2 linked regions of the Funiculus sociatus GB2-C1 genome follow. Each later gene encodes a partner of the first gene's protein in a complex. Links are inferred from orthologs where the notes say so. Each region holds a gene or a part of one and is shown on either strand. Other genes may lie near its edges. The genes, in order: uvrB and pcrA.

Evidence for each region.
Region 2: the proteins of uvrB (region 1) and pcrA are in contact, whole or in part, in a crystal structure (PDB 7EGT), measured with the Thermus thermophilus proteins. The link is inferred for Funiculus sociatus GB2-C1 from one-to-one orthologs. Residues at the interface, in WP_096411307.1 of Thermus thermophilus: Glu23, Leu25, Arg26, Asp27, Gly28, Glu29, Arg30, Phe31, Arg55, Glu326, Asp327, Phe328, Glu379, Ser382, Gln383, His398, Gly400, Arg401; in WP_096412145.1 of Thermus thermophilus: His654, Arg656, Phe657, Gln666, Asp668, Glu669, Lys680, Arg681, Leu682, Ser683, Lys685, Tyr686, Ala687.

What each region holds. Positions count from the first base shown.
Region 1 is NZ_JAMPKJ010000001.1:200,584-218,239, forward strand. What follows is about bases 7,685-10,635. They hold uvrB (excinuclease ABC subunit UvrB), read right to left. Parts: upstream 10,184-10,635; coding sequence 8,186-10,183; downstream 7,685-8,185. Other genes in these bases: NDI42_RS01020 (Uma2 family endonuclease), read right to left, coding at 7,685-7,940; NDI42_RS01030 (hypothetical protein), read left to right, coding at 10,530-10,635. In the rest of the region: NDI42_RS00985 (polysaccharide biosynthesis/export family protein), read right to left, coding at 84-1,598; NDI42_RS00990 (cyanoexosortase B system-associated protein), read right to left, coding at 1,654-2,427; crtB (cyanoexosortase B), read right to left, coding at 2,424-3,308; NDI42_RS01000 (DegT/DnrJ/EryC1/StrS family aminotransferase), read right to left, coding at 3,410-4,549; hormogonium polysaccharide biosynthesis glycosyltransferase HpsE, read right to left, coding at 4,808-5,776; NDI42_RS01010 (hypothetical protein), read left to right, coding at 6,187-6,348; NDI42_RS01015 (aspartate carbamoyltransferase), read left to right, coding at 6,367-7,308; more of NDI42_RS01020, read right to left, coding at 7,374-7,684; more of NDI42_RS01030, read left to right, coding at 10,636-10,997; NDI42_RS01035 (CsbD family protein), read left to right, coding at 11,309-11,497; NDI42_RS01040 (hypothetical protein), read left to right, coding at 11,616-12,056; NDI42_RS01045 (hypothetical protein), read left to right, coding at 12,157-12,681; NDI42_RS01050 (DUF2283 domain-containing protein), read right to left, coding at 12,767-13,006; NDI42_RS01055 (WD40 domain-containing protein), read right to left, coding at 13,465-14,874; rpe (ribulose-phosphate 3-epimerase), read right to left, coding at 15,066-15,761; NDI42_RS01065 (S8 family serine peptidase), read left to right, coding at 16,181-17,656. UniProt on the Escherichia coli protein: The UvrABC repair system catalyzes the recognition and processing of DNA lesions. A damage recognition complex composed of 2 UvrA and 2 UvrB subunits scans DNA for abnormalities.
Region 2 is NZ_JAMPKJ010000110.1:800-8,213, forward strand. Bases 1,710-4,762 are described here. They hold pcrA (DNA helicase PcrA), read right to left. Parts: upstream 4,371-4,762; coding sequence 2,049-4,370; downstream 1,710-2,048. Other genes in these bases: NDI42_RS27700 (FGGY-family carbohydrate kinase), read left to right, coding at 1,710-1,905; NDI42_RS27710 (winged helix-turn-helix domain-containing protein), read left to right, coding at 4,612-4,762. In the rest of the region: NDI42_RS27695 (Uma2 family endonuclease), read right to left, coding at 1-569; more of NDI42_RS27700, read left to right, coding at 625-1,709; more of NDI42_RS27710, read left to right, coding at 4,763-5,340; NDI42_RS27715 (acyl-CoA desaturase), read right to left, coding at 5,425-6,264; NDI42_RS27720 (TetR/AcrR family transcriptional regulator), read left to right, coding at 6,453-7,414. UniProt on the Escherichia coli protein: A helicase with DNA-dependent ATPase activity. Unwinds DNA duplexes with 3'-5' polarity. Translocates on single-stranded DNA with 3'-5' polarity. Initiates unwinding more efficiently from a nicked substrate than double-stranded DNA.

The sequences.
Region 1 (17,656 bases):
AACCTCAATAATTTTTAGTACCTTTACCTTTATTAGTTAAGCATTTTCCCTTCTCCTTTCTTAATAAAGTTGCAATTTTTCACCTAATTTCCTGAGTCCGAATTGTTCCCACCCGGACCAAATAGGATAGTGGTTTCTTCTCCAAATTGCCTTAGAAACAAGAAAAATTGCAATATATCTCGGAAGGGTGCAGTATAGGTAGTTAAAGCATAGGAAATTTTACCTAAAAGGCTGCGACCTACGACGATAACATCGTTATTCTGGAGGGGGACATTTTGAGAAACATCTCCCATTAAAGCTGCTTTCCCGTCTATTTTCTGGGTGACAGCTTTGCCGCGTTCCTGATCGAAGCGAATCAAGGCGATTTCTCGCAAATTCGCATTGTCTGGATTTGGGACGAGTGCGCTTAAAGCATCAACAAAGTTACTACCATTAGCCAAGGTAATATTCCCAATTCCCCTACCAGCGTAGCTCAAAACTCGGATGTTGATCTGCTGCTGGGATATTGTGGAGCGAGAAACCAGCGTGCGGTCATAGGTTTGCTCGGTGCCGACTTCTATTCTCGGTACAATTACAGCATCGCCATCCTGTAGGCGCAAATTCGGTAAAGCCTGTCCATTAGCCAGTGGTGTAAACAAATCAACCCTTTGCTCAATAATCGAGCCATCAAAGAGCGATCGCCGCACCAAAACCGAACGCAAATCTGCTTGATTAGTGCTTCCCCCGGCAGTCAGCAACGCTGCCGTCAGTACAGAACCTGGGCCTAGTGTGTAGTAACCAGGTTTCACTACCTCGCCGCTAATTGTGACTTGGGTTGGACGTGCAGAAGCTAAAGTTAAAGTTACATCAGGATCAATATAAAAACGGTTGAAGCCCAAGCGAATTTTTTCTTGTGCTTCTTCCAAGGTAAGACCTTGTACTGACACCCTTCCCACTTGCGGCACTACAATATCGCCTTGTTGATTAACTTGGGCTTGAAAATTCAATTCCGGACGAGGCGTAGAGAGTGAGAGGGTCACAGCCGGATCTACCACAAAGCGGTTTAAGCCCAAGCGAATTTTTTCTTGTGCTTGTTGCACAGTTAAACCTTTGAGCGATACTCTTCCCAGTAGCGGCACTATTATGTTGCCGTCTAGATCAATAGCGGTTTGAACATTCAAATCTGGAAAACGCTGAACTAAAAGGCTAACTACATCTCCTGTTCCCAAGCGGTAGGCACCTGGAGGGCGCTGAACTACAACGTTAATTACATCTCCAATCCCTAACTGGTAGCGGCTAAACTGCGGCGACGGAGTTCCCTCTAAGAGGGGTTGCTGGGTAGGATAGCCTACAGGGGGTGGCGGACTCGTGGGATCAACGGGAGCAGGAGGCACTACCACAGGAACCTGCGGCAGCTGCGGACTCGTGGGATCAACGGGAGCAGGAGGCACTACCACAGGAACCTGCGGCAGCTGCGCCTGAGCGTTAGGGTGTGCAGTCACAGGTGTTGCCGATGCCTGTCGAGTCCATAGGAAGACACCACCCAACAGCGTGTAAGCACTCGTTTGGAGACTGAGTAGGGAGAGGGCTGTAAAGCGGCGCAACGGAATTTTAGTCATTAATCAGTAGCCAGTACTTAATTGCTAATGGCTAATTGCTAATTGTCAATTGCCATTAGCGATTAGCTGGATGTAAAACGTCTGCCATTAAGGCAGCTTGAACCGTTTGACCGAGTGATTCAGCTAGAGGCTTAGCGGTTTCTAAGTCAGCCAAAGGTTCCATTGGAATCAGGATGCTAACAGCAGTCCAAGGCAAGCGGTGGCGTTGCAACTGAGCCATTTGATCCGCCCAGAACCAAGTACTGGGTGCAGGGTTACCCCCTCCAGGCCAAGCGTACCACTGTAGAACAGCGAAGGTTTGCTGCTGAGTCCAACCGCGAAAGAAACGGGCTTCCACTTTGGCATCTGCTGACGACGTAGAACTGGATTTTACAGTAAACGGCAACTGGCGGTATGAGTCTGTATCCCAGCTAAACTGAAACCGACGATTAGAATTCTTATCTGTTTGCGAAAGCTTCCTATACTGAAACTCCCTTGCCATAAAGCCGTTAACATCCATCCACTCTACCTCTGGCTGATCCTTTTGACTGATTTGAGGTAAAAGCAGTAAAGTTACCTGACTCTTTTCATCCCCCTGGAGTTCCTGAATAGACCATTTATGGCCGCCAATGGTTTCGACCTGCTGTTGTTTAGTTTGCCATCCGGGAAGCGCTAGCCCATTCTGTCGTAAGCTTTTGAGTTGTTTGAAGTTGGTAACTTGTGGAGGATTTACCCAAGCCCAATTTCCGCTCAAGTAACTGGGAACTGCTCCAATTGCAATCAGCACGATGAGAAAACACAGCAAGACGACTTGGGAAACTGGAAGGTGCAATAACTTGGGCAGTCTCATGCTTCATCCTTGAGAGGTTCATCTGGGATAAATTTTTCGATGGCATTTAGTAGAAGCACGATTAAACCCAACATACAGGCAGAATAAACGTCACCGCCCCACCCTTCGTGCAGCCACTCAAAAGCGTGGTCTTGACCTGTGCCATGAAAGAAAGTCAGCAGGGTATTGCGGACGATATTACCACTGACGCTGATGGCGATCGCACCAACTAACAACAACATTGTCGTCCGGCGAGAAATCCATGCACCAGTCCAGTACAGCAACAACATAGCTACATAAAGACTGGTGAACAACATCTTAAGCCCCGCACAAAAAGGCGCAACTTCCACAATTCGTCCACCGACGTACAAGTAAATTTGCTCGACGGTGACATTCATCCCAAATTGATTCAGAATAAAGCCAGCTGTCCCAGCAATAAATTCCTGTAAGGGCAAGGTATAGGGAGCAAGCAGGTAGGGAATTTGGGTTGGTGTTGCTAGAAAGATGAACAACAGTGGGAAACTTTGAAGTTTCAAGCCTGGTACTCCTTTCAGCCACAGGCAAAGCCCGGTTAATACAGCCGGAAAAGATAAATTTACCAGGTCAGGTATCCTACTGAGATACAATGCTCCTCCCAATCCCAGCAATGCGGCACCGAAGAGATTATTTTTGTCTGGCAATTGTTGCCACTGCTGTCGTTGCGTCCAGATAATATAGGCGGCGAAAGGTAAACCGATTAGACCGTGGCTGTAATATTCATGTTCAATGCTGATGTTTTTGTGCAGCCAGCCATCGTACCAGTACCAGATTAGGGGAGCGTACAATATCACCAGTAGACCGATGATGGCTGTCTCTACTAAGTAGCGTTCGATGGCAATGGGATTTTTTCGTTCAATGTGCATGATTTTACTTTGTTAGTTATTTTCTTTTTTTTTAACGCAAAAAATGCAAAGTTATTCTCTGCCTACCTTTGCATTTTTTGCGTTAAAATTCATGATTTTTTCTAAACACAGAGGCTGTGCAAGGCATCAACGACTTGATGGATTTGGGTGTCGCTTATGCCGGGATACATGGGTAAGGATAAAATTTCTTGGGCTAGGGTTTCGGCTTGGGGGAAGTCTCCCATGCGATAACCCAAATTCTCAAAGGCTGGTTGAAGATGGCAGGGTATGGGGTAGTGGATTCCAGTTTGAATGCCGATGGCTGCTAGTTTGTCTTGGATGGTTTGCCTGTCGAGGGGGCAGGGTTCGGTAATCCGGACGACGTAAAGGTGATAAATGTGACCTTTGCCGCTTTGGTTTTGCATGGGGAAAATTCCCATGCTACGCAGTGGTTCCAGTAAGGTGTCGTATTTGGCAGCAGCTTGGTTGCGTGAGGAGTTCCAGTCGGCAAGATGGGGGAGTTTGATGTTGAGTACGGCTGCTTGTAGGGTATCGAGCCGGCTATTGGTTCCCGGTTCGGTGTGATAATATTTGCGGGGGGAACCGTAGTTGCGGAGACTTCGCATTTTCTGCGCCACTGCTTCATCGTTAGTAATAACCATGCCTCCATCCCCCAATGCGCCTAAGTTTTTACTGGGGTAGAAGCTAAAGGCTGCTGCTTTGCCAACGGAACCACCGCGATAACCTTCTCTTTCAGCTAGGTGTGCTTGGGCTGCGTCTTCAAATACGATTAGGTTATGGGCATCGGCAAAGTCTAGCAATTGGCGCGGCGATACCATTTGTCCGTAGAGATGTACAGGAATTATTGCCTTGGTTTGGGGAGTAATGGCTTTTTCTGCGGCTTTGAGGTCAATTAAGGCGGTTTGGGGGTCGCAATCAACTAAAATCGGTTTGGCACCAGCGCGGATAACGCCAATCAAGGTGGCGATGAAGGTGTTGGTAGGTAAGATTACTTCGTCACCAGTACCAATGCCACAGGCTTCTAATCCGAGAGCGATCGCATCTGTTCCCGAAGCTACCCCAATACCATAAGATACTCCGCTGTGTGACGCAAACGCCGCCTCAAACTCAGCTACAGCCTTACCTAGTATAAAATCTCCCCGCTGGATTACACCCCGCACTGCCTCTTCCATCTGAGTTTGAATTGGCTGGTGCTGAAGCTGAAGATCCACAAAGGGAATTGTTGTAGTTGTAATGTTCATGGCGTTGGGGAATTAATGTTAGGGGTAGTTCTAGAAACAATTTTCCTGAAGATCCCTGATAATCTGCCATACTAATGCGTTTGGCTGTATCTATAGCGCTTGTTGAGCGGAAGGCTTACTTTTTTAGAGTAAGTTTTTTACTGTTTGCTCAGCTAAATACCAGTTTAAGCCATACTCCTACTTCATAAATGAAGATAAAGTAAAGCTTTTTACATTGACAAGATTAACCAAATCAGCATTAAATCATCTCAACTAATTTTAATCAATATTTATTTTCGAGGTATTTAAAGATATTTTCCAAATATAAAAAGGGCTAATTAGACTATTAGTAAGAAGCTCCATCTGACAAGCTGCTATAAGATCGTCTTTTATTGCCATTTTGTATTTTATTGAATGGAATAATATTTTACGAATATCGTTAAGCATATAGGCAAAAAAAGCTAGAGGTCTTTGCCAAGGTTTAACGCTGAGCATCCGAGTCCGGTGGCGACTCAAACCAATGCCGCGACATAGTTTGATGAGATATTCTTTCTCTAAACGCCAGTGAGGTATGCGATGGTAAAGACACATTTGGGGGTTATACCAAATTTCCCATCCAGCTTGTTGAATATGTAACAGCGCTTCCAAATCTTCTCCGGCAAGCATACTATCTCCAATTCGCCCATGAAGAATAAACTCCTGGGGAACATTTTCCAGCCAAGCTTGGCGACGTACAACTAATCCAGCCCCAGGCGGCAATAACTTTTTGTGTGGTTCGTATAGCAGAGCATTTGCACCTCTGTCAGTTACTGCCAGTAGTGGCGCAATTCTCTCAAAGTTTTCTGGGGGTGTAATTTCAAATTCGCCATAAATGCGGCTGCCATAACCGCCAACTTTCGGGCGATCACGCCCAAAATTGTAGGCTCCCCAAACCCATGTCGGTGTCGGTAAGTTATCGTCATCCAGAAACCCAACAAATGTGCCTTTGGCTTCTTGGACTGCACGTTGGCGGGCAAAAGCTAATCCTTGGCGGGGTTCAAAACAATACTTCAAAGGAAAAACTTCTATCCAGTTGGATTGGTAGTCTTTAACGACTTTTGCTGTATTGTCAGTGCTGTTATTGTCAATAACCAGAATTTCCCAGATAAAGTTCTGGGTGTGAGTTTGCGATCGCAATCTGTCCAGAACTTCCGGTAAGCGGGTTTCCCCGTTATAGGTCGGGATGGCGACTGTAAAATCAACTAACATCCTCTTTCAGAAAATCTCATATAAGGGGTCTTCCTTCAGAGGTATTACATCCCTCTGCTGGGTGATGTTCCTCTATGTCTCTAAGTATGCCCGAAAATAATGGTTAAAGTAGCAACCCGATGAGTAAAAATCTAGCAATGCAAATTGCCAACATTGTAGACAATTGCTGCCCCCCGCCCAGGAAACCGCAGTAACTTAAAACAAATCTTAAATATCTTTAGACAGCACTTCTCAATTTCAAAGATCAATCGCGATCGCCATCGGTCGCAAATCGACCCTCAAAATGTGGCTGGGAGGTTGAAGGAAATTGATGCCACGATTAAACTGAGTCTTGTTATTCACCTAGAGGCGTTAGGTAAGCTTAGGGTATGCTTCGGACGCGACACGTTTAACCGAGTGTAACTGGACTGATGGCGGCGGAAATTCCAGATTGCGATCGCCAGAACTGCACAAGCGATCGCAGTACGATTCATCACAATCCCTCTATGGCAACTTATGGCGAGATAATCGCACCATTAAACTCAGTAAAGCGGGCAGCATCAGCTAATCATCTGGGTGAGGGTGTCTGTTGAAAACCCTAAAACTAAACCATGAGCATTCAGGTGGAAACGACTGTAAATAGTATTCTCTCCGTTTTGCAGCTTCCGATGCAGCAGGTAGAAGAAATTGTTGCCCTTGCACATAGGATTCTAGAAAATAATTTGCTTCCTCAGCAATTTAACCTACAGCCTAAGCGAATTGTTGGCTTAATCTTTGAACAGCCTAGTCATCGAACTAAAAATTCCTTTTCTTCAGCAGCTATGTGGCTGGGTGCTAATATTCTTGATTTATCCGACAGCTACAGAGATAGCCGCTTAAGGGGTGAATCTCTCAGTGATTTTTGCCATACAGCTGAATGTTATGTCGATTGTTTAGTGGTTCGTTCTTCCAACTCGGAATTAATTACCCAAATCAACGAACTGGTAAAAATTCCGGTCATCAATGCTGGAAATGGCCATAACGAACATCCGACTCAGGCTATAGCAGATTTTTCCGTAATCCAGAAGAATTGTCCTGACCTCAAAAATTTAAAAATATCTTTGATTGGTTGCTTACAAACAAGCCGTTGTGCTAATTCACTTGCTTTATTGTTAGCACCATTGCAACCTAGAATTTTGATGATTTGTCCCAGTGAGTTAGCACTGAAGCAAGAATATCAATCCATTGCCCAAAATCGCGGTGCTACATTTCAGCACAGCCTTAGCCTGTCAGATGCACTAAATGATGACGTACTATATTTTACTGGCGGTACATTCTTAGAGGATTTCACCGATATTTCAGAATATGAACGCTATCATCAATGGTTTACCTTCCCATTGGCATTTCTCAAGGATTTGTCACCCCAAGCAACGATCCTTCACCCTTTACCTCGTGGGTGTGAGTTGTCAAGTGATGTAGATAATGACAGGCGAGTAGGCATATTCGATCAGGTACGCCACGGGCTTGCGGTTCGCAAAGCGATTCTTGCTAATTTGCTGGGCGCGATGCCATAAAAAAATCGCATTGAAGAGAATTGAATTGCGTGATTTGGATGGCTCACCCGCGCGCCGAAAGCACTTCACCAAACTTTATTCAAATTCAACTCAAATCCTGGCAACACATCCTCGCCAGATACAGTTGTGGGAGAGTGGAACACCTGTACATTTTGCCCTGGACGATAAATTTCCACTTGCTTAGTTTTCGGGTCAATCAGCCATCCTAAGCGAACGCCGTTGTCAATATATTCCTGCATCTTTTCTTGCAGCTTTTTGAGAGAATCACTACTAGAGCGCAATTCCACCACAAAATCAGGGGAAAGGTGGGAAAACTCTCGCTGCTCCTCTTCAGTCAGAGCTTCCCACCGCTCATTACTCACCCAGCTGGCATCCGGCGACTTGACAGCTCCATTAAGCAGGGTAAACCCGGTTGAGGACTCAAAAGTTACACCCAAGCCCGTCTCTCGATTCCACAGCCAAAGTTCGCCATAAAGGTCGCCGTTCCGCTTGCCTGTCCAGGGAGTTGTTGGGGGCATGAAAATGACTTCTCCAGTAGCTGCGCGTTCCATTCGCAAGTCTTGATTCGCTTGACAAAGTTCAACAAACCCCTCAGATGTCAGGTGGGGAATATTCAGCGTGATGGCGTTCATAGGCTTTCCGGGTTATGCCTGAGTCTGTGAACTCAATTATAAAGGTTGCACAATTTCAGATAACAGTCTCGCCAGGGAGATGCGATCGCATTTTCACTTCATTCATCAAGCAAAAGTGCGATCGCACTTTGAATTTTTGAACCGCTCTTTAGATGCAAAGGACAAGGCAGAAAGAAAAAAGAGGCGCGATCACATCTGCAACTTATCCCGCACAGTTTGAGGAAGAGTTCAGTGCGATCGCGTTTTTAATGACCTAGCAGTTTATCTCGCAGATGCTTGATGCGATCGCGATATTTCGCCGCTTCCTCAAATTGCAAATTTTTTGCCGCATCTTTCATCTGTGCTTCCAGTTGAGTAATCAACTCTGGAATATTCTCTAAAGGCAAATCGTCCGCCTGTTCGTAAATTTCTTCCAACTGTTGAGAATTCAGCCGCCGCGAGACATCTAGGTAAGCCAGAATTGAGTTATTGACTTTTTTGATAATCGGTTGGGGTGTAATATTGTGCATTCGATTGTACGCACTCTGAATTCCCCGCCGCCGATCAGTTTCGTCAATGGCTTTCATCATGCTATCGGTGAAATTATCAGCATAGAGAATAGCTTGACCCCGGACGTGACGCGCCGCACGACCAATAGTTTGAATAAGCGATCGCTCTGCGCGTAAGAAACCCTCTTTATCAGCATCCAAAATCGCTACCAGAGAGACTTCTGGCAAATCCAAACCCTCTCGCAGCAAGTTAACCCCAATCAGCACATCAAACTTACCCTCTCGCAAATCCTGCAAGATTTCGATCCGCTCAATTGAGTTAATCTCCGAGTGCAAATATCTTACCCGAATCCCCCGATCTTGCAGATACTCCGTCAAATCTTCCGCCATCCGCTTAGTTAAAGTGGTGACTAACACCCGTTCGCGCTTGTCAATCCGATCTTTAATCTCACCCAGCAAATCGTCAATTTGTCCTTCCGTTGGACGCACAAAAATTTCTGGATCGAGTACGCCAGTCGGACGGATCACCTGTTGTACTACCCGATCCTCTGACTGTTCCATCTCCCAGTTACCGGGAGTCGCAGAAACAAAAATACACTGATTCACCTTCTCCCAGAACTCCTCTGACTTCAGGGGACGGTTATCAGCAGCGCTGGGGAGGCGAAAACCATGCTCAATCAGCACCTTTTTTCGTGCTTGGTCGCCATTGTACATCCCCCGGATTTGCGGGACGCTAACGTGAGATTCATCCACCACCAACAGCCAGTCTTTGGGAAAATAATCAATCAAAGACTCTGGCGGTTCTCCCGCACGACGACCTGCTAAATGTCGGGAGTAGTTCTCAACGCCGTTGCAATATCCTACTTCCCGTAACATTTCCAAATCGTAGCGAGTGCGCTGATCTAATCGTTGCGCCTCTAGTAATTTCCCGGCTTTTTCTAATTCTTCCAGCCGATCCTTGAGTTCTTGTTCAATATCGTTGCAAGCTGCTTCGAGTCTGTCTTCTGGGGTGACAAAGTGACGCGCTGGATATACATTCAAAGCATCCATGCTCTGAAGAATTTCGCCTGTCACCGGGTCAACGTAGCGAATCGCATCAATCTCATCCCCAAAAAATTCTACCCGGATAATTCGGTCTTCGTAAGCGGGGCCAATTTCCAAGACATCACCCCGAACGCGGAAACGTCCTCGTCCGATTTCCATGTCGTTGCGACTGTATTGCACTGAGGCTAAGTCTCGCAACAACTCGCGTTGATTGACTTCCATTCCCATTTTTAGGGGAATCGCGGCTTTCAGGTATTCCGAGGGAATCCCCAAACCATAAATACAGCTGATGGAAGCAACGACGATAACATCTCGGCGTTCAAAAAGCGATCGCGTCGCCGAATGTCGCAGCATATCAATCTCGTCGTTGATCGCCGCACTCTTCTCTATATATGTGTCGGTTACGGGAATATATGCTTCTGGCTGATAGTAGTCGTAGTAACTGACGAAATACTCCACCGCGTTATGGGGAAAGAATTCCCGCAACTCATTACACAGTTGTGCGGCTAAGGTTTTGTTGTGCGCCAGCACTAGCGTTGGCTTGGCTACTTTGTCAATAACCGCTGCTACTGAGAATGTTTTTCCGGTTCCCGTCGCTCCCAGTAGGGTTTGGAAGCGATCGCCTCTTTGTACGCCTTGAGTCAGTTGCGCGATCGCTTGCGGCTGATCGCCTGTCGGTTTAAAGGGAGCTTCCAGACAAAATTGCGCCATACAGTGTTAAAAAAATCACTTTTTGTGCAAAGGGAGTCTTAGCGATCGCTAGACACCACTCTCTTATGGTAGCTATTTGCTCAGTCGATGCTGGGAAGTGGAAGGGACTGGGGATTAGGAACTGGGGACTGGGGATTGGGAAAAAGCCTTACTTCCTCACCAATTCCTCATCCTCAGTCCTTTTTTAATAATTTTTTACCATTGATATTTTCTATGTACAACCATCAAAATATCTATAGTTTTCTATGTTTTTTTAAATTAAACTCAGATTAACAGGATGAATCCAAACTTCGGAATTTTTCTACATTATTGGCGCAGTCACTTAACAATTGAGAGGCGTGGAATCATGAGCATTACCAGCACTGCTAAAGTGAAAAATCCTACCCAACCTAAGATTGCCAATCCTAAACTTAACGAAGAAACCACAGTTCAAGTCGATAATGTTAAAATTCAGGAAAGCCAAAATCTGAATAGAGACAATAAGACGAAAGTCATTCCTTTACCCGCGTCAGGCGAATCCTCAGATTCCAATCACCTAACAATTCCAGGTAACTTTCAAATTTCTGACACAATTAATCTGGCGGGTATTCGTCCAATTGCTTCCAGCGATTTGCGAGTTCTTGAAACAGTCAATCTGGCGGGAGTTCGTCCAATTGCGTCAAGTAACCTGCAAGTTTCTGAAACCATCTCCTTGATGGGACGTCCAATTACCTCCAGTAACCTGCAAGTTTCTGAAACGATTTTAATGTCTGGTCTTCGTCCAATCGCTTCAAACTATAGCGAGGATGACATTCTTATTGGTTATCTGGATTAAACCAGAAAGTAATAGTTACCTCTTTAAAAACCCGGTTTGCTAAAGAAACCGGGTTTTTAATATCTACAATTGAATAATTATGCAGACGCTGCTGTGTGAGAATTGAGCTGACATCTATCTTGGGAAATATTAATTAATCAGCCTTTGAGCATATATAAAGAGTAAGAAATATTGATCCCCACCTAGTATGTCTGGCGACAGAAGGCTATGTAAAAATTTTCAGATACATTTAATACATAAGCAAAAAGATAGCGGTGTAAAATCAACGCATCTTCAAATAAAAGCTGTAAAAAAAAATAGGGAGAAGGAAAATGAGTGTAGAAGATAGAGCAAAAGCAACTGGCAAAAATATTGAAGGGAAAGCCCAAGAAGCACTAGGCAATATCACTGGCGATCCAGAAGATAAAGCCGAAGGTAAATCTAAGCAAGCTGAGGCTGAAGTTCGCCACACTGGTGAAGACCTCAAAGATAAAGCTAAAGATCTGATCGACCGGGCGTAAGTCTTACTGATGCAGGGTTTAGGTAGCTGCAAAATTATCTAAGCCCTGCAACAGGATTACCGCCAAGAAAACAACCGATAATTCTTTTAAAACAGCCATTTTTTTTGAGGACAAGCCTATGAATTTATTTCAAAAAAGCCGAAATTTTTTGACTGCATTAGCCTTGGTATTGGTTCTTACCATTACCACTTCTTGTGCTGGTGCAACTCAGGCTAAGCAACCAACTTTACCATCTGCTGCTAATAGCCAAGCCAGTTATCAACTGTTAGAACGCGGTAGCACAGCAGCAGGCCAAGATTTCGGAAATTGGGTTGTGCAGACTGCTAAAGGATTGGTTAATGATGCTTACGTGCGAGATAACAACAAATTAGGAGTTGTAATTTCGCCGCAAGTGCGTCCAAATGAAGTTAAGGATTTATCCAAGTCTTTAGTTCAAGGATTCCACAAGAATTTCCCAAACCAAGATTTAACTGTGTTGATGTATGCCCCTGATAAAAAACTGATTTTGACTGCAAAATATGACGTTCAGTCAAAGCAGATTCAGTATCAAGGCGCATAGTCTAACAGGACATCAAAAACCATCCTTATAGACGCTATAAACCGCGTCTCGACTCAAAATTTAATAAGTTTTTTCGTGATTGAACCAGGAGATAACAAAAATGACCAGCAGCGAACAATATAAGCGTCAAGTAATGAACGATTTAGCTGGGGGTAACAGCGAATCTCTTGAAGATGCTCCTAGCGATCCAACAAAGGATTACCAAAGTTTTGATGATTTTGCTCAACGTTCCTCAAGAGATGAGCGTCGTCAACTGTTCGGACGTTCCCTGCATCCAAACAGCATTCCACCAGCGCAGATGGAACCCGAACTGCAAAAAGCGATCGCGCAAATTAAACCCAACGAACGCGATGATGTAGCCAAGGAATTCTTCAAGCATTTGAAGCAAAGGGGATTAAGCGATCGCCAACTTGAGCAACAGTTGGGACTCTCTACCCATAACCCCAAGCACATGAGTGCTGATGATGTCAGCAAACTGGCTTCCTTTACCTATCACAGCCACCCGGATATCTTCCAAGAAGTGTTAGCAGATCAGCCTGCGGTTGTCAAGTTTTTGAGCAATCCAATGGTTGCAGCCGTCTTTGGTATTGTGGCTGCTAAGTGGCTAAGCGATCGCAAGCACTAAAGCAATCTAAAACTGAATTAAACGTTGGTTGTTGAAACTTAGGCGATCCGGAAGCGATCGCCTTTTTTTGTTTATTATAAATCTTTCATAGTGCCAGTTTAATCTCGGAAGATTCTCCCAAAGCTTCATTTACTACAATCAACTTTCCCTGATTATCGGCTCCTAATTGTTGATTTGCATTAAGTAGTTCAATTCCATAAATAGTGCCGTCTGGCGCTATATCCACATTCATTTCATCACTTACCTGGATGGTTTCTACCTGTACTATTTTTTCTTGTAGGTAGATATAAGCAATGTTGTATCTTGGATCGTAAGTAAGTTTCATAAAATAACGCAAGTTGTTAGTTCTAAATATAGACAGTTTTATTCCTCCTAACCCCCTGAAAAAGCGATGCTGGAACTCGGAGGGAATCTCCTTTATTAGGAAGCATCAAGACGGTGGGAAGATTCAAAATCCCCCTTTTTAAGGGTAGGGCTGTTTTATTCTGCCCTCACCCGCCAGGGACTTAAGTCCCTGGCTAATAGCCCAAGTCGTCTCAAGACGACTATAAAGAGTATATTTGAGTCGTCTTCAGACGACTTTCGCTATGAGACAGCGATTTCAATCGCTGGCGGATTTTCTGGGAATGAAACAGTCCTATCTTTTTAAAGGGGATGCCAGGAGGAGAGAAAAAGTATGAGCGCATCACTAGCAACTTAGGTTAGATTATTATGCCTTACACACTTAACCCACAATCTCAACCCCAACTTAAAACAAGCTCTTTTCTCCTTCTTTTACCTTCCTCAATCCCGCCGCCAAATCTTGATAGTGTTGTCCTCACTGCCACCACTAGCGAGTAGCTGCCCATCCGGGCTAAAGGCGACGGAATTAACACAGTTGGAATGACCAGTGAGAGTGCGGATTTCTTCGCCCGTACCCGGATGCCAAAGTTTGATAGTCTTGTCGTTACTGCCACTAGCGAGTAGCTGCCCATCCGGGCTAAAGGCAATGCAAGAAACCCAGTCGGAATGACCAGTGAAAGTGCAGATTTCTTCGCCCGTACCCGGATGCCAAATCTTGATAGTGTCGTCCCCACTGCCACTAGCGAGTAGCTGCCCATCCGGGCTAAAGGCAATGCAAGAAACCCAGTCGCAATGACCAGTGAAAGTGCAGATTTCTTCGCCTGTACCCGGATGCCAAATCTTGATAGTGTCGTCCCCACTGCGACTAGCGAGTAGCTGCCCATCTGGGCTAAAGGCGACGGAAGCAACCGAGTCAGAATGACCAGTGAGAGTGCGGATTTCTTCGCCTGTACCCGGATGCCAAATCTTGATAGTCTTGTCACCCCTGCCACTACTAGCAAGTATCTGCCCGTCCGGGCTAAAGGCGACGGAAGAAACATAATTGGAATGACCAGTGAGGAGAGTGCGGATTTGTTCGCCTGTACCCGGATGCCAAAGTTTGATAGTCTTGTCAGCACTGCCACTCGCGAGTAGCTGCCCATCCGGGCTAAAGGCAATGCAAGAAACCCAGTCGGAATGACCAGTGAAAGTGCAGATTTCTTCGCCCGTACCCGGATGCCAAATCTTGATAGTGTCGTCCCCACTGCCACTAGCGAGTAGCTGCCCATCTGGGCTAAAGGCGAAGCCAGAAACCGAGTCAGAATGACAAGTGAGAGTACAGATTTCTTCGCCTGTACCCGGATGCCAAAGTTTGATAGTGTCCCAACTGCCACTAGCGAGTAGCTGCCCATCTGGGCTAAAGGCGACGGAGCAAACACGATCGGAATGACTGAGCATCTGTACGCATCGCCAAGATTGATGCGGCTCCAGCGATTTGTCTAACTTGGCAGGCTCCAGCGATTTGTCTAACTTGGCAATTAGTTCATCAAGTTTGTCATTTACTTCCGTTACTGTGGTACGCAGATCGCCGACCTCGCGGATGATATTTTTTTCCATATTATCCAGCCGACTCTCAAGCCTATCAGCCCAATCACCCATTTCGTCACGAATTGCGCCGCTGATATTTTTTTCCATCTCACCCAGCCGACTCTCAAGCGCATCAGCTACATGAGCCATTTTGGTGTGGAACTCCTTGATGTCGGAACTGTCCCTGTGTAACGAAACTACAAAGCTTTGGGGATTACTAATCTGTTCTGTAAGGTTCTCTACCGCAGCCTTTAAATCCGGTAACTCGTCTTCACTGCGTGGCATTAGCTTCACCTAAAATTACGATCGGCGGGGATTGATTGTGATCATCTCTGTCTTAACTTACAAGATACCTTTTGGCATACAGGAGAAGAAGGCGATCGCATTCTCCCCCATCTAACAACAAAAAAAGCCTGCGATCGCAGGCTTCGTTAGCGTAGCCGCACCCTTCGAGGATGCAGGCATAATTAATTAAATTAAACCTTAGCCAACTCAGGAGTCGGACGCTTACTATTACGAATACCTTCAATTGCTTCAGCGTAATCCTTCGCCTTAAACACAGCAGAACCCGCCACAATTGCATTAGCGCCAGCTTCCAAAACCTGCCAAGTATTGTTACCTTTCAAACCCCCATCCACTTCAATCCAGGGATCTAAACCGCGTTCATCGCACATCTGGCGCAGCTTCCGGATTTTTGGCACCATCTCTGGGATAAAACTTTGACCGCCGAAACCGGGGTTAACGCTCATAATTAATACCAGATCGCAAAGCTCCAGCACATACTCAATCAAATCCAAAGGAGTAGAAGGATTGAGAACGACACCAGCCTTTTTGCCCAGTTCCTTAATTTGTCCTAGAGTCCGGTGCAGATGCGGTGAGGCGTTGTGTTCCGCATGAACGTAGATATGATCGGCCCCCGCCTTAGCAAAATCTGCGACATACTTTTCTGGTTCCACGATCATCAGGTGGACATCCAGCGGCTTTTGTGTAACAGGACGAATAGCTTCTACAATCAGCGGGCCAATGGTGATATTGGGGACAAAGCGACCATCCATCACATCAATGTGAATCCAATCTGCACCAGCGGCATCTACCGCCCGGATTTCCTCTCCCAGCCTACTGAAATCAGCTGATAGGATTGATGGAGCTACAACAATCGGCTTCTGGCTCATGGCTATTAATACTCTTTTGCGTCCTTGGGTTGTAATAAGTTTAACAAAAGATGTCGCAAGTCTTAAAAAATTGTGAAGTAATGCAATGCGTAATTTTATAGATTAGAACGCAGATTCAGAACCTCCCTAAAAAACGGGGGCAGTGGGGATCAAAACCTAAGTTCCATCATGTTATATCCCCCCACATCAGAACCCCCTTTTTAAGGGGGCAGGGGGATCAAAACCTAAGTTCCATCACGTTTTTACAGATTAGAACTCCCCATAAATTAGGGTTGGGGGGATCAAAAACTGAGTTCCATCACGTATTGATCCCCCCAACCCCCCTTTTTAAGGGAGGCTAAGAAAAAATTGCACCGAAGCGTAAGTATCAATCAACCCTTCACACATTCATTGGAGAAGTTTCCTTGACGCAGCAGCAAATTGTCAAAAAACTGGCATGGCTTGTTTGGGGAATCAGTATTCCACTGATTACTGCACCTTCCTCACTGGCTAAAGATACGTCATCACTCGGAGAATCTGGCATTGATGTCCGCAAGCTGCACGCCCCTCCTTATAATTTATTGGGACGAAAGATTGCTATTGGTCAGGTGGAAATTGGCAGACCGGGGCAATTTGGGTTAGATAAAACTGCGTCCAAGAAGCGAACATTCTCTCTAATGCGAGTCTTTTATCGCGATACCCCAGCTAAAGCTGATAGCAATGTCGATGCTCATGCGGCAATGGTAGCGGCTGTGATGATTAGCTCGGATAAAGCTTTACCGGGAGTGGCACCGGAGGCACGGCTATATTCTTCTGCTGTTGGCTCACCCCAAAAAGCAGGACAACCGGAGGAGTGTTTATCTGCTCAACACGTAGCACTGCAAAATGGGGGCGATGTCCGAGCGATTAATTTTAGTTTTGGCGAATCTTTGGAACGAGACTCGCGAACCGATCCGGTTTTGGATGGCAATGCTTTGTTAACACAATGTATTGACTGGTCTTCGCGGGTTCACGACGTGATTTATGTAATTGCTGGTAATCAAGGCAATGGCGGCATTCCCATTCCCACTGACAATTTTAATGGTGTGAATATTGCTTACACAACGCGCCGCCAGGATGTTTTTACTAAAGTGGACTTTGGCAATTTGAGTGCTGCACCCGTTGGTATTGGCAGGCGTTTGATTAACCGCGAAATTAATGTCGGGCCCCGCCGTTCGATTAATTTAGCAGCGCCGGGGAGCAATATTGATTTATTGAATCTGGAAGGAAAGGTTGATAGTGTCACGGGGACGAGTTTTGCCGCTCCACATGTTACAGCTTCTGTGGCTTTGTTACAAGAATATGGCGATCGCCAGCTGCGAGCAAAACAGTCTAACTGGAGTTTAGATTCCCGCCGCCACGAAGTGATGAAAGCGGTGCTGTTGAACTCGGCGGAGAAAATCAAAGATAGTGGCGATGGTTTACGCTTGGGAATGAGCCGCGATATTTTGACCAAAGATAATCGCAATTGGTTAGAATCTGATGCCTACAAAGACCAAAAAATACCGTTAGATTTCCAAATGGGTACGGGACAATTGAATGCTTTTCGAGCTTACCAGCAATTTAGTCCTGGCCAGTGGAAACCTGATGCTGCACTCCCGCCGATAGGTTGGGATTACCAGACTGTAAAAGAGTCATCGTTTCAAGATTATGTGTTAGAACAACCGCTGCAACAAGGCAGTTTTGTCTCAGTTACGCTTGCTTGGGATCGCCTGGTGGAGTTGCAAGATAAAAATAAGAACCAGCGGTATGATGTTGGGGAAAGTTTTAGCGATCGCGGTTTAAACAACCTTGACATTTACTTGATGCGCGTCGAAGACGATGACATCAGCAAAAGTATCTGGTCTTCACAAAGCGATGTTGACAGTGTAGAACAC
Region 2 (7,414 bases), on another replicon or contig:
GGAACTGGATACAGTCCCTCCTCATGTGGTGTCATAGGTTCATAATGACCGCCAACCAAGTGAAACGGTTGCAACTCATTCGTGTAGCGACTGAAAATAATGTAATAGGGAACGCGCAGAATTTGCTCGTAAACTTGCCATTTAGTCGGCGGTTTCCCTGGCTGCTGCACAGTCCGACCTAAATCTTCGTTTTCTGTACTGGGGGACAATAACTCTACTATTACAAATGGGCTAACTAGTTCTTGCCATAATACATAACTCATTCGCAGGTCAAAACCTTCGTAGAGTCGGGAAACTCCTACAACAGCAAACCAATCTGGGCGTTTATACCAGTTGGTGTGGTTAAGATTGTAGTAAATGTGTAAGTCAGTAGCAGTTAATATCTCGTCAAAGTCATAGTTAGATGGCTTGAAGGTATCATCTAAAATATCTGGCTGATAACCGTGATACTGATCTGGCAAACGCTCTTCCTCTGGATCTTCGCTTGGTAGATCGTACATCGTCGGCAATGTTTGCCGAGGCGAAAGGGGTGGATCTATTTGAGGGATTTGACGAGTGGTGTTAGTCACGACCAATATTTAATGCGTATATAGTACAGGATATCAAGCAGGATTAGAGCGGGTTATGAATCTCTACCTTGGCTTAGACTTCGGCACTTCTGGCGCACGGGCTATAGTAATTGACGCGGATTGTAATATCCATGCTGAGGCGCAATATCCTTTTGCAGCAGGGGCTGATTTAGCTGCAAGTTGGGAGAAGGCTTTGTTTTCCCTGATTTCGCAAATTCCTGTGGAACTACGAAGGGAAATAAAAGCGATCGCACTCAACGGAACTTCTTCTACTGTAATGTTATGCGATCGCGCTGGCAATCCTGTTGTTGAACCTATCCTCTACAACGATGCGCGGGGGGTGGAAATGATGGATAATTTGAAGGAAATTGCCCCACCAAATCACACAGTATTAAGTGCTACTTCCAGCCTGGCAAAACTTCTCTGGTATCTAAAGGCCCTCCCACCTGACAAAGGGGAAAACAGGAAAAATTATTTCTTGCATCAGGCGGATTGGTTGGCGTTTTTGTTGCATGGAAAACTAGGAATAAGCGATTATCACAATGCTTTGAAATTGGGTTACGATGTCGAATATTTGTGTTATCCTCAATGGTTGCAAAATCTGGAATTACCAGTTTATCTTCCCAAAGTTCTTGCGCCTGGTACACCTGTTGCTGAATTAACACCTGAGATTGCTGCTAACTTTCAATTCCCGAAAGATTGTGTGGTGTGTGCTGGCACAACTGATAGTATTGCGGCGTTTCTCGCCAGTGGTGCTAAGTCTCCCGGCGAAGCTAGTACCTCGCTAGGTTCTACTCTGGTGCTGAAGTTGTTGAGTCACACTCGTGTTGATGATGCGCGTTACGGAATTTACAGTCATCGACTGGGAGATTTGTGGTTAGTTGGCGGTGCGTCTAATACTGGTGGTGCGGTACTGCGAAAATTTTTTACTGATACGGAGTTAGAAAGTTTTAGCTGTCAGATTGATGCAGAGAAAGAAAGTTTACTTGATTATTATCCGTTATTAAAAGAGGGCGATCGCTTCCCTATTAATGACCCCCATTTACCACCAAAACTAGAACCGCGTCCAGATAATCCAGTAGAATTTCTGCATGGTTTGTTGGAAAGTATTGCCCGAATTGAAACACGGGGTTATCAATTATTACAACAGTTGGGTAGCACGCAGTTGAGCGGAGTTTATACTGCTGGGGGTGGTGCGAAAAATTCTGTTTGGACTGCAATTCGTGCGCGTTATCTTCAGGTGCCGATTGTTACACCGATTCATTCTGAAGCTGCTTATGGTAGTGCGCTTTTGGCTAGGGGTATAAATATGAACCGCCCAGGCGCGGAGGAATGAACCGCGTTGGCGGATGTATATTTATAGCGTTTCTTGGTTGGGTGAAAATATATCGCGGTTGTTTTGTTTCCGCAACCTTGGTAAGGACATGGCATTGCCATGTCCTTACAGATGTATCGCACCCAAGCCTTGAATTGCTATAGCTACTCGACTCTTTGGAGTTTGGCAATTTTGGGATCGATGATTTTTTGCCCGACGCTTGGGAATTTGATTGCTACGGAGATTTTGTTTCCTTGTCCGAAAATGTGGGTGATGTTACCAACGCCAAAAGCTGAGTGAAGAACGCGATCGCCTACTTTCCAATTATGATTACCATTGGTTGCCGCCGTTTGGGATTTTGCCGGGGCGGTGGTGCGATTAACTTTTGTTATTCCACTTAGTAATTCTTTGGGCAACTCTTTGAGAAATTGCGAACTAACAGCAGGTTCGCGGGAACCCCATAGGCGACGTTCGCTGGCATGGGTGAGATACAATCTTTCTTGAGCGCGGGTGATGCCGACATAACACAAACGCCGTTCTTCTTCTAGTTGCGCTGGATCGTTTAAGGTGCGGTTATGGGGTAGTAATCCCTGTTCCATTCCTACTAAAAACACTACTGGGAATTCTAGCCCTTTGGCAGAGTGCAATGTCATCATAGAAAGGCGCGATTCTCCTTCTTTCAAATCATCTAAGTCAGAAGATAAGGAAGCATTTTGGAGAAAACTTTCTAATTTTGTGTCTTCATTTTCTTGTTCAAATTGTTGCACCGCGTTGAAAAGTTCTTGGACGTTTTCTAGTCGGTTTTGCGCTTCATCGGTGCCTTGGGTTTTCAAATCCTGAATATAACCAGAATTTTCCATTATTCCCTGAACAATTTCCGATGCTGGTAGGATTTCTAGTTGGTTCTGCCAGTGGCAAATCATTTCGACAAAACGCGCGATCGCTTTGGCAGCACGTCCAGCTAATGTGTTAACTGAAGTCTCATCTTTGAGGATTTCCCACATCGACACGCCTAACTCTTGGGAAACGCCTGCGATCGCATCTAATGTAGCTTTGCCTATCCCGCGTCGTGGTGTATTAATCACTCGCTGCAAACTAACTGTATCCGCAGGGTTGACAATTAGCCGCAAATATGCAACCGCATCTTTAATTTCTTTCCGGTCGTAGAACTTCAAACCCCCGACTATTGTATAAGGTACACCGCCGCGCACCAAGCATTCTTCAAAAGCGCGAGATTGAGCGTTGGTGCGATAAAGTATGGCAAAGCTACCCCAGTTTAATTCGGGATTTTGGTGTTCTAGATGGCGAATTTGAGTGACGACAAATTCGGCTTCCGCAATTTCATTGTCGCCTTTATAACAAAAAATAAGTTCGCCAGCGCCGCGTGTCGCTTTCAACACTTTGTCAATGCGCTGAGTATTATTTTCAATCAGTTGATTAGCCGCTTGCAGAATATTTTCTCTGGAACGATAGTTTTCTTCCAGTTTTACCATTGTGCGGGTGTCGTCATCTGGCAAACCGTCGCCAAAATTATCCTGAAATTCCAGCAGAATTGTAAAATCTGCCATGCGGAAACTATAAATAGATTGATCCGCATCACCAACTACAAAAACCGAGCGATCGCGCCAACTCCATTCACTTTTTTCTGTCTTTCCATCTGTTACTAACAAGCGAATCAAATCGTACTGAATTCGGTTAGTATCTTGATATTCATCTACTAGAATATGATGAAACTTGCGGTGCCAGTAACCCAATACTTGCTCATTTTGCTCAAACAATTTGACTGGAACCATAATCAAATCGTCAAAATCTAGGGCGTTGTTTTCTGCAAGTTTATCTTGGTAGAGACTGTAAACTTGAGCAATCGTCCGTCCGCGAAAATTCGGTTGTTCGGCGGCAAACTCTTGAGGAGAAAATCCCTGATTTTTGGCGTTGCTGATGGTATAGCGCACCGAACGCGGTTCAAACTTTTTCTCATCCAAGTTTAGTTGTTTGGTGACAATCTCTTTTACCAAACTTTGAGAATCGGAATCGTCAAAAATGGAAAAGTTTCGCGTCCACTTGCGTCCTTTTTCATCCTGATATTTCTCAATATCAAAGCGGAGAATTCGGGAAAAAAGACTGTGAAAGGTTCCAATCCACAAATCTTTGATGTAAAGTTTGTAAACACGCGATCGCAACCGGGTTTGTTCATCCGCAGGTAACGCTGACAACGGCTTACCGTATTGCTTCTCCGCTAACTGCGCGGCGAACAGCTTTTCCATCCGTTCCTTCATTTCCCGTGCGGCTTTATTGGTAAAAGTCACCGCCAGGATATTTTCCGGATCTACCCCGTGCTGCAAAATTAGATTAGCAATTCGATAAGTTAGCGCGCGTGTTTTGCCGCTCCCGGCGCCAGCAACGACAAGCAAGGGGCCTTCGTAATGTTCGACGGCGAGGCGTTGACTGGGGTTGAGGTGGCTAAGGAAGTTAGTAGTGGTAGTCATAGTTAGACTGGAGGGATGCGATCGCAAGTGTGCCTTTTCAGCAGACGGGTAGAGTCGCTATTGGCAAGGCTACACTATCGTATCTAAACTCGGTTAAGAACGATTTACTTTTCTAGTTCGTCGGGGTGCAATAGGCTCTACACACCAAAATAGCAACGTTGTCGGCACTAAACTTGTAGCAGTGGAGGAAGGAAGTGTAATGGTCGAAAATTTTAATCAGCCTAGACCCGATGATTCAGGCATAGCTCCCAAAAAGATTCTTGTGGTTGATGACGATCCTGCTATTCGGAATTTAGTTTATCGCTTTTTAGGTCAGCAAAATTATTTAATGGAGTCCGCCGGAGACGGTAAGACTGCTTTGGCAAGGTTTGAACAATTCCAACCCGATTTGGTGATTCTAGATGTAATTTTGCCTGACATTATCGGCTATGAGGTTTGTCAGCAAATGAAAAAAAGCCGCACGGGTACTCTTGTCATGCTGCTGACCGGACTAGCGGATGTAGAACACCAAGTTACAGGATTAGAGTGGGCTGATGCCTATGTTACCAAGCCTTTCCATCTGCGACTATTGGAAAAACAAGTGCAGGCTCTTTTGCGTTTCCTCCAGCCTCCAGTCCATCCTGAGGAACGGAAGCGTTTTGTGTTTGAGAAGTTGGTGATTGACCCGGTGAGCCGTGAGGTAACGTTTGACAATCAAATTGTATCGTTAACCGCCTTGGAATTTGATCTGCTGCATTTTTTAGCGAAGCATTCCAAGCAGGCGTTGAGTCGCAAGGATCTGATTAGAGACGTTTGGGGTCATGAATTTGTCGCAGATGAACGGGTTGTTGACGTTCATATCGGTCAAATTCGCCGGAAGCTGGAACCGAATATTAGTAAGCCGATATTTATTCATACCGTCCGGGGTTTTGGCTACAAGTTTGAGCCGCCTAGCCCCACTCAGAATAAAAATGTTCAATTAATGGGATAGTTAAGCAGGCGCGATCGCTTCTCACTGATATTGTGGTGACAGAGAGTGCGATCGCTCAAGAGAAAAACTTCTCAGCTTTCTAGATTATCCTTCTGGTGGCATCACTACTCGTTGTGCCAAACCCAGCTTTTTCAGGATTGTAATCGCCCACCAAGTCATGTCGATTTCCCACCACTGCCATCCTGCCTTCGCCACATTCGGATAAGCATGGTGATTATTGTGCCATCCTTCGCCGTAGGTAAGCAATGCTGCCCACCAAAGATTACGGGAATTGTCTTCAGAAGTGAATGTGCGGTAGCCTGTCATGTGGGTTGCCGAATTAATCAACCAAGTGCTGTGCCACAGTAAAACTGCTCGCACAAATATGCCATAAATTACAAACGACCAACCGCCAAGCAGGTAAAGTAAAAGTCCCAAGGGCAGCTGAAGCAGCAAAAAGTTTTTATTCAGCCAACGGTAAAAGGGATCGCGATCTAAATCTGGAGCTAAGCGCTTATAAGATTCATAGTCGAAAGTTTCTCCTTGCGGGTAAAACAACCACAGCATATGACTCCACCAAAATCCTCGTCGTGCAGAGTAAGGATCTTTGTCCACATCCTCGGTGTGTAGGTGGTGCATCCGGTGTCCAGCTACCCAAAAGATCGGCCCGCCTTGCAGTGCTAACGATCCGATGAAAGTGATTGCATACTCCAGAGGCTTTGGCACCTGCAAGCTGCGGTGCGTTAGCAATCGGTGATAACCCAAACAAATGCCAATGCTACCGAACAGCCAGTGTAAAAAAATTGCTACGCCCAGCGCCGACCAGGAAAAGAACCAAGGTGCTAATAATGCCAGTGCATGAAATGCACCGAAGAAGGCCACATTTATCCAAGACAGGGTGCCATATTCACCCCTGTTGGGAGCCGTTTCCGTATTAGAAGTCATGAAAATCCTCAAAGGTGACTACAATCCATCAGCACCATTGAGTACAGCGCTGATTTCTGATTTGCTCTCGTCACTGGCTGTACACTTGCCGGGTTAGCAAGGTACAGTGGAAAGAAGAGATGCAAGTGCTACTTACATTACTTTAACAACTTTTTGCAGATTGTGCAAGTAACGCTTGCATTTTATTTATGTCAACTCCGCGAAATCCCACCCGGCAACGTTTAATCGATGCCGCATTAAAGCTATTTGCCGCCCAAGGCGTGACCGAAACAACTACCAAACAGATTGCCGAATTAGCAGATGTCAATGAAGTAACCCTGTTTCGTCACTTTGGCAATAAACACGGGCTGCTGTTAGCCGTAATTCAAGAAGCTGCGGTGTTTGCCCAGTTAGGTCAAACGCTGGTGCAGCAGGCGGATCAAGCCAGTAGCCTAGAACAAGCACTCAAAGAGTATGCCGATGCTTGCTTGCAGGCGCTAGAACGAGTGCCAGAAATGGTACGTTCGGTCGTGGGTGAAGCCGGACAGTATCCAGCCGAGAACCGCGAGGCATTGGGACGCGGCTTTACCCAAGCCAATCGCTATGTGGCGGAATACCTCGAAGCCGTCATTGATGGCGGGCAATTGCAGGCGCACCTGCCTGCCGAAAAACTTGCCAGTTTGCTCAATGGTATGTTGTTAGGATATGCCGTGATTGAGTTCACCAGCGAATTTCACGACCTTTGGCAAGACAGGGAGGATTTTTTAGAAAATCTTGTGACTCTGTTTCTTCAGGGTGCAGTTGCGCCGAACCCGGTCACTCTTTCTCATGCAATTCAACTGGCATCTTTAGCAACCAATAAGATTGCAGATTTGCCTGCCCAGCTGGTTCATAGTATTCTGCAAAAGGCTAAAAAGCAGGGTTTGCAGGAGTACGCTTTAGTTTACGTGCTGTTTGGTGCCGGATTGACTCCCGCAGAGATTGCTCAGTTAGAGCGATCGCATTATATTAGCGATCGCGATCAACAGTTTTTACAAATTACTCAAGGGTTGATTCGCCAAGTTCCTGTCAATCAGTGGATTATGGGGAAGCGCTATGGAACGTATCAGAAAAATCCGCTTACGCAATGGTTGAGAAGTCGTAAAGATACACACTCTGCCTTGTTTATCAA